3 regions of the Neorhizobium tomejilense genome follow, and region 2 is predicted to be linked to each of the others. Evidence: predicted binding sites of a transcription regulator. Region 2 holds the regulator's gene; each other region holds the start of a gene.

Region 1 (3,270 bases), 1.5 Mb from region 2:
TGGTGAGATAGAACATCGCATGGATGTTGACCTGGAAGGTCAGTTCCCATTCTTCGTCGCTGATGTCGCCGATGTCGGAAAACGTCGCCTGATGAGCGGCGTTGTTGACGAGGATATCGATCCCGCCGAACTCCTGGACCGCCTTGTCGATGATTGCCCGGCAATGCGCCGCGGTCTTGATGTCGCCCGGCACCAGCACCGCCTTGCGGCCGGCCTCCTCTACCAGGCGTTTGGTATCCTCGGCATCCTCGTCTTCATCCAGATAGGAAATCAACAGATCGGCGCCCTCGCGCGCATAGGCGATCGCCACCGCCCGGCCGATGCCGCTGTCGCCGCCTGTGATCACCGCCTTCTTGCCGGCCAGCCGGCCGGAACCGCGGTAGGAAAGCTCGCCGTGATCGGGCACCGGATCCATGCGCCCGGTAAAGCCCGGCATCGGCTGCTGCTGTTCGGGAAACGGCGGAGTGGGATACTGGGCCATCAAAATCTTCCTTGTTGTCGAGGTCGCGAACTGATCGCCCCAACTGGCCTCGTCTGGAGATGTTCCCAATCAAAATGCACAATCAGAAAAAGAAGAAATCGCGACGCAACACGCTTTCCGGTCACGCCCCCGGGGTGATTGCTCCGTCGCCGCGCCGCAGGCGCTTCAGCTGATTGACGATCCGGAGCGAGCTTGCGGCCCGTGCCGCAGAGGAATCCGAGCTCTTCGACAGTATCCGCAACATGTCCTCCGCCTCGTCCGCAGAGATGGTGCCCCGGGCGGCCAGACCGTCGATCAGCATGAGCATCGCCCCCTCGACCGCGAGCGATCGTCGGCGCGTTTCCATTTCGATTTCATCGGCATCGGACATTGCAGGCTCCTTGAACTGTCACCTGCCGAATGGTTTGGGGAGAAGATTGTTCCTCATCATCCTGCCCGGTCTTATCCTATCGCCAAGTCAGCCGCCGTTCTGTGAGTCATTTGGCGGTGACGGGCTTTTGTCGACCTTGCCGGGGCCTGCCTTGTAAAAATACTGGCTCGCGACCAGCCAGCCCTTCAACGGCCGCATCGGCGCAAGGCAGGTGAGGAGCAGGAAAGGCAGCGAGATCAGCAGATGCACCCAGAACGGCGGCTGGAAACTGGTCTCGATCCAGACCGCAAGCGCGATGCTCGGAATGCAGCCGAAGCACATAACAAAAAAGGCGGGACCGTCTCCGGGATCGGCGAAGGAATAATCGAGGCCGCAGACCTCGCAGGCCGGCCGCATCGACAGGAACCCGTTGAACAGATGTCCCTGGCCGCAACGCGGGCAACGGCCGCGCGGGCCGGTGCTATAGGGAGGAAGCGGCGCCCAATTCGCGTCATGGGACATGGAAATCTGCCTTTCGTGACAGGAGACAAAATGTGTTTTCCGGATATTTATCCGGCAGACCTCTATAACAAGCCGTTCCCTGCCGGGCGCAATCTCGGCTTTTGAGGTTCGGCACGAAACTTCTGTCATCGATCTATGGCAGGCAGCTTCAAAACAATAGTCTGGCGTCGATCGAATCGCTGCCCTTCACCTTAGACGGTATTTCATGGCTTCAGAATTTTCAGGCCTCGGCATCGCCCATCAGGGTCGTTTCACCCGGCTGAAGTGGCATCGCCTGCGCCGCAGCTTCAAGGACCCGCTGTTTTCCGCCGGCGTCATGGCAGAGGGTTTTCGCCTGGGGGCATCGAGCGAACTCGATCTGCGCGTCCGCGCCGATGGCGGTTTTGTCGTGCTGCACGACGAGGAACTCGAAGGTGAAACCACCGGCCACGGCCTCATCCGTGAGGCTTTGCCCGAAACCATCCGCGGCCTGACGCTTCTGCAGGGCGGCCATCCGCCGATCCTCAGCGAGGATCTCGCGACGAAGCTTCAAACGGCGCATCCGGACGCCCTGCTGCAGTTCGACATGAAGGACGGGTTTGAGGCGATCGGCCGACGCGGTATGGATCATCTCGCCGATCATTTCGGTAATGCCGGCTCCTCGATCATTGTCAGCGGCGCCGATCTCGATCTCGTCGTCGCCGTGAAAAAGAGACTGCCCGGCCTCAAGCGCGGCATCGACCCGACCGGCAAGCTTATGGAGATCTATCGCCACCAGGGCCTCAAGGCCATCGAGGCGGATCTTCGCGCCGATATCGCCGGCCCGACCGAGCCGGACACCATCTATCTCGCCTGGCAGCTGGTGCTGCAGGCCGCCAAGGATGGGCTCGACCTGATCGGCCTCTGCCACGATGCCGGCACGCTCGTCGATGCCTGGACCTTCAACCTCAAGAACCCGGACGCCGGTTTCGACGAGACCGAAGCCCGCAGCTTCTCCGCCCTGATGGCGCTGAAGCCGGATCAGATCACCACCGACGAACCGGTGGCTACCGAACGTGCCTGGGCGGCCATATCCGCTTGAGATTCATCAATCGTCCAGCCCGAACGGATCGCGAAACACCCGCCGGTTGACCAGCTTGAGACTGCGGTCCGGCTGGATGATGTAATTTTCCTCGACCCGCTGGCCGAGTTCGTTGCGGAACTCGTGCGGCACGACGCTGCCGATCGGCGCCTTGGTGAGCTTGGTGCGCGGCTGGCCGCCATAGGTGATGCTGCCGGGGATCGGCCGGATGCCCGGACCGATGTCGATTGCTCCGGTGGTTCCGCCGCCGTCCGTGCTGCAGCCGGCAAGCGCGATCACAAGACCGGCGGTGGCGATGATGTTTCTCATGGGCTGATCCTTCCCGATGTCCCGCTGACGCGGTGGACTCACTGAACTTCGCGGATATGCGGGAAGTTCCATGCCATGAGCCAAGCCGATAAATCCTCTACCCATTGCCAAAATATCCGATACATCTGTCGCCCGCCAGTAACGGAATGAGGAGAATGACTGCCGTGACGAAATCCTTTGGAGCGATGTCGATCGCCGAGCTTTCCGCGCTCATCCAGATGGGCAAGGTCGACCCCGTCGAAGTCACGGAATCGGTCCTCTCAGGTCTCAAGGCCTACCCCGACAAGGCCGTGTTCATCTCGCTTCTCGAGGAGCGCGCCATGGCGGAAGCGCAAAGCTCCTCGAAGCGCATGAAGGAGGGCCGCTCGTTCGGCCTGCTCGACGGCATCCCGATCGCCTGGAAGGACCTCTTCGACATCGAGGGACTTCCGACCACCGCCGGCTCGAAAGTCCTGAAGAAAGCGAATCCCGCCGCGAAGGACGCAGCGATCGTCGACCTGCTGAAACAGGCCGGCATGGTCGCGGTCGGCCGCACCAACATGAGCGAAT
Region 2 (3,270 bases):
ACGGCGCTGCCGGTCCAGATCTACATGTGGGCGAACGAAGCGGAGCGCGCGTTCGTCGAGCGTACCTCGGGAGCAATCATCATCCTGCTCCTGTTCCTCATCCTAATGAATGTTGGCGCAATTCTCTTGCGGCGTCGCTTCGAGCGGCGCTGGTAGAAGGAGTATGACAATGAATATGATGTCAGAATCGGCAGTAGAAAAGGCGCTGGACCAAAAGATGAGCGATGCTTCCCACAAGATGATCGGCAAGGACGTTTCGGTTTACTACGGCGAAAAGCGTGCGCTTTTCGACGTGAACCTCAACGTCCGCGAAAACACTGTGACGGCTCTCATCGGTCCTTCCGGCTGCGGCAAGTCCACCTTCCTGCGCTGCCTCAACCGCATGAACGACACGATCGAGAATTGCCGCGTCACCGGCAAGATCACCCTCGACACGGACGATATCTACGACAATAACATCGACGTCGTGGAACTTCGCGCCCGCGTCGGCATGGTGTTCCAGAAGCCGAACCCGTTCCCGAAGACCATCTACGAGAACATTTCCTACGGTCCGCGCATCCACGGCCTTTCCAAGAACAAGGCCGACATGGACCAGATCGTCGAGGCGAGCCTGCAGCGCGCCGGCCTCTGGGGCGAAGTCAAGGATCGCCTGCACGAATCCGGCACCGGCCTCTCCGGCGGCCAGCAGCAGCGTCTGTGCATCGCCCGTGCGATCGCCGTGTCGCCGGAAGTCATCCTCATGGACGAACCCTGCTCGGCTCTCGACCCGATCGCCACCGCCAAAGTCGAAGAACTCATCCATGAACTGCGTGCCAACTACACGATCGTGATCGTGACGCACTCGATGCAGCAGGCTGCCCGCGTGTCGCAGCGCACCGCCATGTTCCATCTCGGCCAGCTCGTCGAGGAGAACGACACCGACAAGATGTTCACCAATCCCGACGATCAGCGCACCCAGGATTACATCATGGGCCGCTTCGGCTGATCCAGCCGATTGTGCCGCCTGAAAATCAATTTTGAGGACTAGAAGATGGCATCGACCCATATCCTGTCGGCTTATGACGACGAACTGAAATACCTGAGCCGCCGCATCTCCGAAATGGGCGGCCTCGCCGAGCAGATGTGCTCGGACGCCGTGCGGGCGCTGGTCAATTCCGACGCCGCACTCGCGCAGAAGGTCATCTCCGACGACGTGATCCTCGATCACGCCGAGCGCGAGATCGGCGACAAGGCGATCATCACGATCGCCCGCCGCCAGCCGGTTGCGGCCGACCTTCGCGAGATCGTCGGTTCGCTGCGCATCGCCTCCGATCTCGAGCGCGTCGGCGACCTTGGCAAGAACACCGCCAAGCGCGTTATCGCGGTTCAGGGCACCGGCGTTCCGCGCAAGCTCGCCCGCGGCCTCGAACATCTCTCCGATCTCGCCCTCGTGCAGCTCAAGGACGTCCTCGACGTCTATGCGACGCGTTCGGCGGAAAAGGCCGAGGCGATCCGTAGCCGCGACGAGGAAATCGACGCGATGTACACCTCGCTGTTCCGCGAGCTCCTCACCTACATGATGGAGGATCCGCGCAACATCACCACCTGCACGCATCTTCTGTTCTGCGCCAAGAACATCGAGCGTATCGGCGACCACGCCACCAATATCGCCGAGACCATCTACTACATGACGACGGGCGCCCAGCCGGAAGGCGATCGTCCGAAGGACGACTCGTCGAACACGCTCGGCGCGATCACTGAATAGAACTGACGGAGCAGGCCAAGAATGCTGCCGAAAATCGCTGTCGTAGAAGACGAAGAAGCGCTGAGCGTGCTTCTTCGTTACAATCTGGAAGCCGAGGGTTATGAGGTCGATACCGTTTTGCGGGGCGACGAAGCCGAAATTCGGCTTCAGGAGCGAGTACCGGACCTTCTGATCCTGGACTGGATGCTGCCCGGCGTTTCCGGCATCGAACTCTGCCGCCGGCTGCGCATGCGCCCGGAAACCGAGCGCCTGCCGATCATCATGCTGACGGCCCGCGGCGAGGAGAGCGAACGTGTCCGCGGCCTCGCCACCGGCGCCGACGACTATGTGGTAAAACCCTTCTCGACGCCGGAACTGATGGCCCGCGTCAAGGCCATGCTGCGCCGGGCCCGGCCCGAGGTGCTCTCCAGCGTTCTCCGCTGCGGCGATATCGAGCTCGATCGGGAAACCCATCGCGTTCACCGCAAGAGCCGCGAAGTGCGCCTTGGCCCGACCGAATTCCGCCTGCTCGAATTCCTGATGGCAGCGCCAGGGCGGGTCTTTTCCCGCTCGCAGCTTCTGGACGGCGTCTGGGGCCACGACATCTATGTCGACGAGCGTACCGTCGACGTCCATGTGGGAAGACTTCGCAAGGCACTCAACTTCTCCAACATGCAGGATGTCATCCGCACCGTCCGCGGTGCCGGATACTCCATGGAAACATAGTTGGTGGCCACGAGATGAGCGCGCGGGTCCTGTTGGTCGACGACGACGAGTCGTTCCGTCTGATATTGCAGAAAGCCCTCGTGGCCGACAGCTTCGTCGTATCGATGCTGGCAAGTGGAGCCGAGATCTCAGATCGCCTGAAAGCCGTTCCGCCGGATATCCTGGTCATGAGTTCGGATCTTCCGGGCGTGCGAGGTCTCGAGGTCTGCCGCGAGGTGCGTCTCGACCCTGTCCTGTCGCGCCTTCCGATCATCCTCCTCGTGCCGTCGGGTGGCGAAGGCCTTCACATTATCGCGCTGGCGGCAGGTGCCGACGATTGCCTGATGAAGCCATTTTCCCCGGTCGAGCTCGTCGTCCGTGTGAAGAACCTGCTGAGGCGCGTCAATCCCGCCCTCCTGGACCACATGCTCAAGGTCGGCGATCTCACGCTCGACCGGGAAGCCCATCGAGTTCACCGGCAGAAACGCGAGGTCAAGCTCGGGCCGAAGGAGTTCAAGCTCCTTGAATTCCTGATGCGGACACCGGGCAAGGTCTATTCCCGCTCGGAGCTCAAGGCATCCCTATGGGGCGACGACACGACCGTCGATGAGCGCGCGATCGACGTCCATATAGGCCGGCTTCGCAAAGTCATCAGCCTTGGCAAGTCCGACAACGTGATCCGGACCGTGCGCGGCGCCGGATACGCATTGGGCGATTTCTGACGCCTTCTCGTTGGACTTGAGTCCAACCTTTATCCTGACCGTCTCATTGCGACCCGGCGGACCATTGCCATGGAGGCTGGCGAAGCAGCATTCGGCGTCTATTGAAACTATGCAGCGCCT
Region 3 (3,270 bases), 1.4 Mb from region 2:
GCCGGTCTCTTCTCCCCTCGGGGAGAAGGTGCCGGCAGGCGGATGAGGGGGAGGCTTAGAGCGCGCAGCATCTACCGTCTTGAACGAAAGTGATCAGCGAGCCCGGTATTGCCCCGGCGTCAGTCCGGTGCGAGCCTTGAAGTGGCGGGTGAAATGGGCCTGGTCGGCAAAACCGCATTCGAGCGCGATCTCGGCCGGCTGGCCGCCTTCCCTCAACCGCTTGCGGGCCGCACGGATGCGGATATCGGTAAGGAAGGAATGCGGGGTGATGTGGAATTCCTTGCGGAACGCGCGGATGAGGTGGGCGCGGCTAAGACCTGCGACGGTCGCGAGTTCCTCCAGCCCGACGTCGGACGCAAAATGCTCGGTGAGGTAGTCGCGGGCCTGGCGCACGGCGGTGCGCTCGGTCGAATCGGCCGGCACGATGATCGAGCTGCCGTGGCGACGGAACATTGCGTCGAGCACCAGGAACATCGCCTGGCTGGCTTCGAGCGCGCCGGAGCCCTCCTCCAGCGTCCGGTGCGCCTCGTGGAAAGCGTCGGCGAGCGCCTGGTCGTGGAGGAGCTGGATGCCGAAGGCGGGCGTGCCCCGGAAGGGTTTGCCGGTGACGTCTTCGAGTATCTCGCGCAGCAGTGCGACATCCGGATAGATCATCCGGTAGCGATAACCGCCGCCCCGCGGCGCACCGTCATGTGTCTCGCCCGGATTGATCAGGTAGAGCCCGCCCGGCCCGGCGCTTTCGCGGCTGCCCTTGATGGTGCAGACCTGCATGCCCTGCTCGATCGCACCGATGCTGAACGTATCATGCGCATGCGGCGCAAATTCGTGGGTGAGAAACGTCGCGCGCAGGCATTCCATGCCGCCAAAGCGATCGTCGCGCCAGAAACGGGTCACCTCTGCCGGCATCAGCGGCATGTGGTCGGTGGCCTGTTCCTGCGAGATATTCTCCATGGGGAGAATATAGCAGATGACAGCGCGGTTGCTCTTGAACAAAAGTGCGCCGCCGGCACCCAAAATCTCAGGCGATCTTGCGCGCCGCCACTCGTCCCATCGGGTGCAGCGAATGCACTAGGAAAGGCGCGCCCGGCTCCTCCTCGATGAACAGCGCCAGGTTGGCGATCTCGACCGGCTTTTTCAGATAGGGCTCGAAATAATCGCGCAGCGCAGCTTCGAAACGCGGCATCTCGACCGGCGACAGCGGGCCGGTCAGCGTCATGTGGAAACGAAACTCGTCCATCACGTAAGGATGGCCCCAGCGATACAGGTTGGCGAATTGCGGCGCCGAGAGATCGCCTGAATCGCTGCGCTCCAGCTCGGCTTCCGACAGCGGCGTGCGGAAATTGTCAAACTCCTGGACGACGGAAGCGGCCAGGAACCGGGCGGTATCGCACGGGACGACCGGCGCAAGGCCGAAGAAATTGCCGAGCCGGACGACTTCGAGCTTCGGCAGTTCGAACGGGCTGTGGGTACCGGCAAAACGCATCAGGTGGCGCAGCAGCATCGGTTCGGTGACGTCGGGCGCCAGCCGGAACGGCGCCTTCAGCGTCGCATGGAAACCGTAGCGACGCGGCAGCGCGGTATTGAAGGCAATGTCGTGGATGCCGATGCCGCGGATGGCCGGCGGCTCCATCGCCTCGCCCGAAAAGGCATTGCGACCGAGCCACTGAGCCGCGGCAAGCGTCAGCGGATCATGCGCCGGAGGCGTGAAATGAATGGCATAGCGCATGCGTCACCTTCTGAACGTCCTTTTCAGCAACCCCGTGTTTTACGCATTGCTCAACAATCCCTGCCGTGGGGGTTAAGTGATTTGCGTGACAGAATAACGACGCGAAGGAGCGAAAGTTCGCGTTTAACGCGAAGCGACGGCAAGGTGATTGGCGAGCGTGAACGACGCCGGAAGCCGCATTTCCCGGCCGTTCAGGGCGTTGAGGGCAGCATCGGCCAACCTGTGCGCGATACCGAAGCTCACCTTGAAGCCACCTGTGAGCGCGATCACTCGGGCGTGATCGGGATGCGCGCCGACCATTGGATCGCGGTCGATCGCCTTCGGCCGCAATCCCGCCCAGCGTTCAACGACCGGGGCCTGGGCCAAGGCCGGCACCAGCGCCCGGGCGCGCGCGATCAGCTCGTCCAGCTGGGAATCGGTCGAGGACGGGTCGCCGAATACATCCTCGCTGGTGCTGCCGACCGCGACGTGACCGCCCTCATGGGCGACCACATAAAGGCCGTTCAGGAAGATCACCGGCAAGGCGGGGTCGATATCGGCCTTGAGGAGCGCTGCCTGCCCCTTGACCGCCTGGCCGATCGGGCGCTTCAGCGGCGCTGAAATGCCATGGAGTAGCGAAAAAGATCCATGGCCTGCCGAGACGATACAGTGGCCGAAGGCGACGGTTTCGCTACTACGGAATATAATCCTATTCCCTGCGGCGTCGATCGCCTCCGCCTCCAGGCCTTCGACGATCCGAACGTTGCCCGCCGTCCGCAGATAAGCGACGAGCGCCGAGACGAGGCCACGCGGCGAAACCCGGGCGGCAAACGTGTCATGCACCAGTCCGGCAGCCGCGAATGAGGCATCCGGCCACCCTTTTTGCGGGGGACGGTCGAGCACATGCCAATGGAAACGACGGTCGCCGCGCCGCCAGCAGGCGTCCGCATCGGCCGAGTGCCCGAGCGCGATCTTCCGTAAATGCGGCTTCGGCAGCGGGATCAGTCGGCCGGAGCGGCGGTAGCCGCAGACGACGCCGGTCTCGGCTTCGAGCTCGCTGATCTCGTCTTCCAGCGACAGAAGCGCGTCGAACTGGAACTGTTTCTTGTCGTTCCACTTGTCCGGCATGTGCGGCATCAGGGCGCCGAGCAGCCCGCCGCTCGCCCCCTGCCCCAGCGGGCCAGCATCGACAAGTAGGGTATTGATACCGAGCCGCTCCGCCTTGACCGCCGCCCAGAGGCCCATGATGCCGCCGCCAAGGATGACGAGATCGGCGGATGGCGGCAGGACATGAGATTGACCGCCGGAGCCGGCAGGATTATCCGCATGTCCCATGAGCGACCGTGATCCTGAAATTCGTGTGACCGAAAGCCAGCCCCTGGACTGGCATGACGGCGATATGCCCTATTCGCAAAAGTTTGGCGATCACTTTTATTGCCGCACCGACGGTCGGCTGGAATGCGGCCACACGTTTCTGGCCGGCAATGGCCTGCCGGAGCGCTGGGGCCTGCCGGAGCGCTGGGAAAGGCACCGGACTTTCCGGATCGGAGAACTGGGCTTCGGTA

Evidence for each region. The regulator PhoB, encoded in region 2, activates phosphate uptake and scavenging genes when phosphate is short. The targets are predictions, from matches to a motif close to TGTCATNNANCTGTCAT.
Region 1: a site for PhoB is predicted at 1,476-1,492, ahead of ACSQ3G_RS13810 (glycerophosphodiester phosphodiesterase). Genes of this name have one in related genera too.
Region 3: a site for PhoB is predicted at 1,812-1,828, ahead of ACSQ3G_RS13015 (DUF1045 domain-containing protein). Genes of this name have one in related genera too.

What each region holds. Positions count from the first base shown of each region.
Region 1 is NZ_CAXUSO020000001.1:2,700,657-2,703,926, forward strand. Features, by position in the region: gene ACSQ3G_RS13795 (SDR family oxidoreductase) at 1-481, opposite strand, end outside; gene ACSQ3G_RS13800 (hypothetical protein) at 603-851, opposite strand; gene ACSQ3G_RS13805 (DUF983 domain-containing protein) at 939-1,352, opposite strand; gene ACSQ3G_RS13810 (glycerophosphodiester phosphodiesterase) at 1,558-2,412, shown strand; gene ACSQ3G_RS13815 (hypothetical protein) at 2,419-2,721, opposite strand; gene ACSQ3G_RS13820 (amidase) at 2,886-3,270, shown strand, end outside.
Region 2 is NZ_CAXUSO020000001.1:1,182,701-1,185,970, forward strand. Features, by position in the region: gene pstA (phosphate ABC transporter permease PstA) at 1-156, shown strand, start outside; gene pstB (phosphate ABC transporter ATP-binding protein PstB) at 170-985, shown strand; gene phoU (phosphate signaling complex protein PhoU) at 1,031-1,744, shown strand; gene phoB (phosphate regulon transcriptional regulator PhoB) at 1,766-2,449, shown strand; gene ACSQ3G_RS06170 (winged helix-turn-helix domain-containing protein) at 2,464-3,150, shown strand; gene ACSQ3G_RS06175 (helix-turn-helix domain-containing protein) at 3,258-3,270, opposite strand, start outside.
Region 3 is NZ_CAXUSO020000001.1:2,550,477-2,553,746, forward strand. Features, by position in the region: gene ACSQ3G_RS13010 (AraC family transcriptional regulator) at 94-951, opposite strand; gene ACSQ3G_RS13015 (DUF1045 domain-containing protein) at 1,019-1,726, opposite strand; gene ACSQ3G_RS13020 (NAD(P)/FAD-dependent oxidoreductase) at 1,850-3,040, opposite strand; gene mnmC2 (tRNA (5-methylaminomethyl-2-thiouridine)(34)-methyltransferase MnmC2) at 3,039-3,270, shown strand, end outside.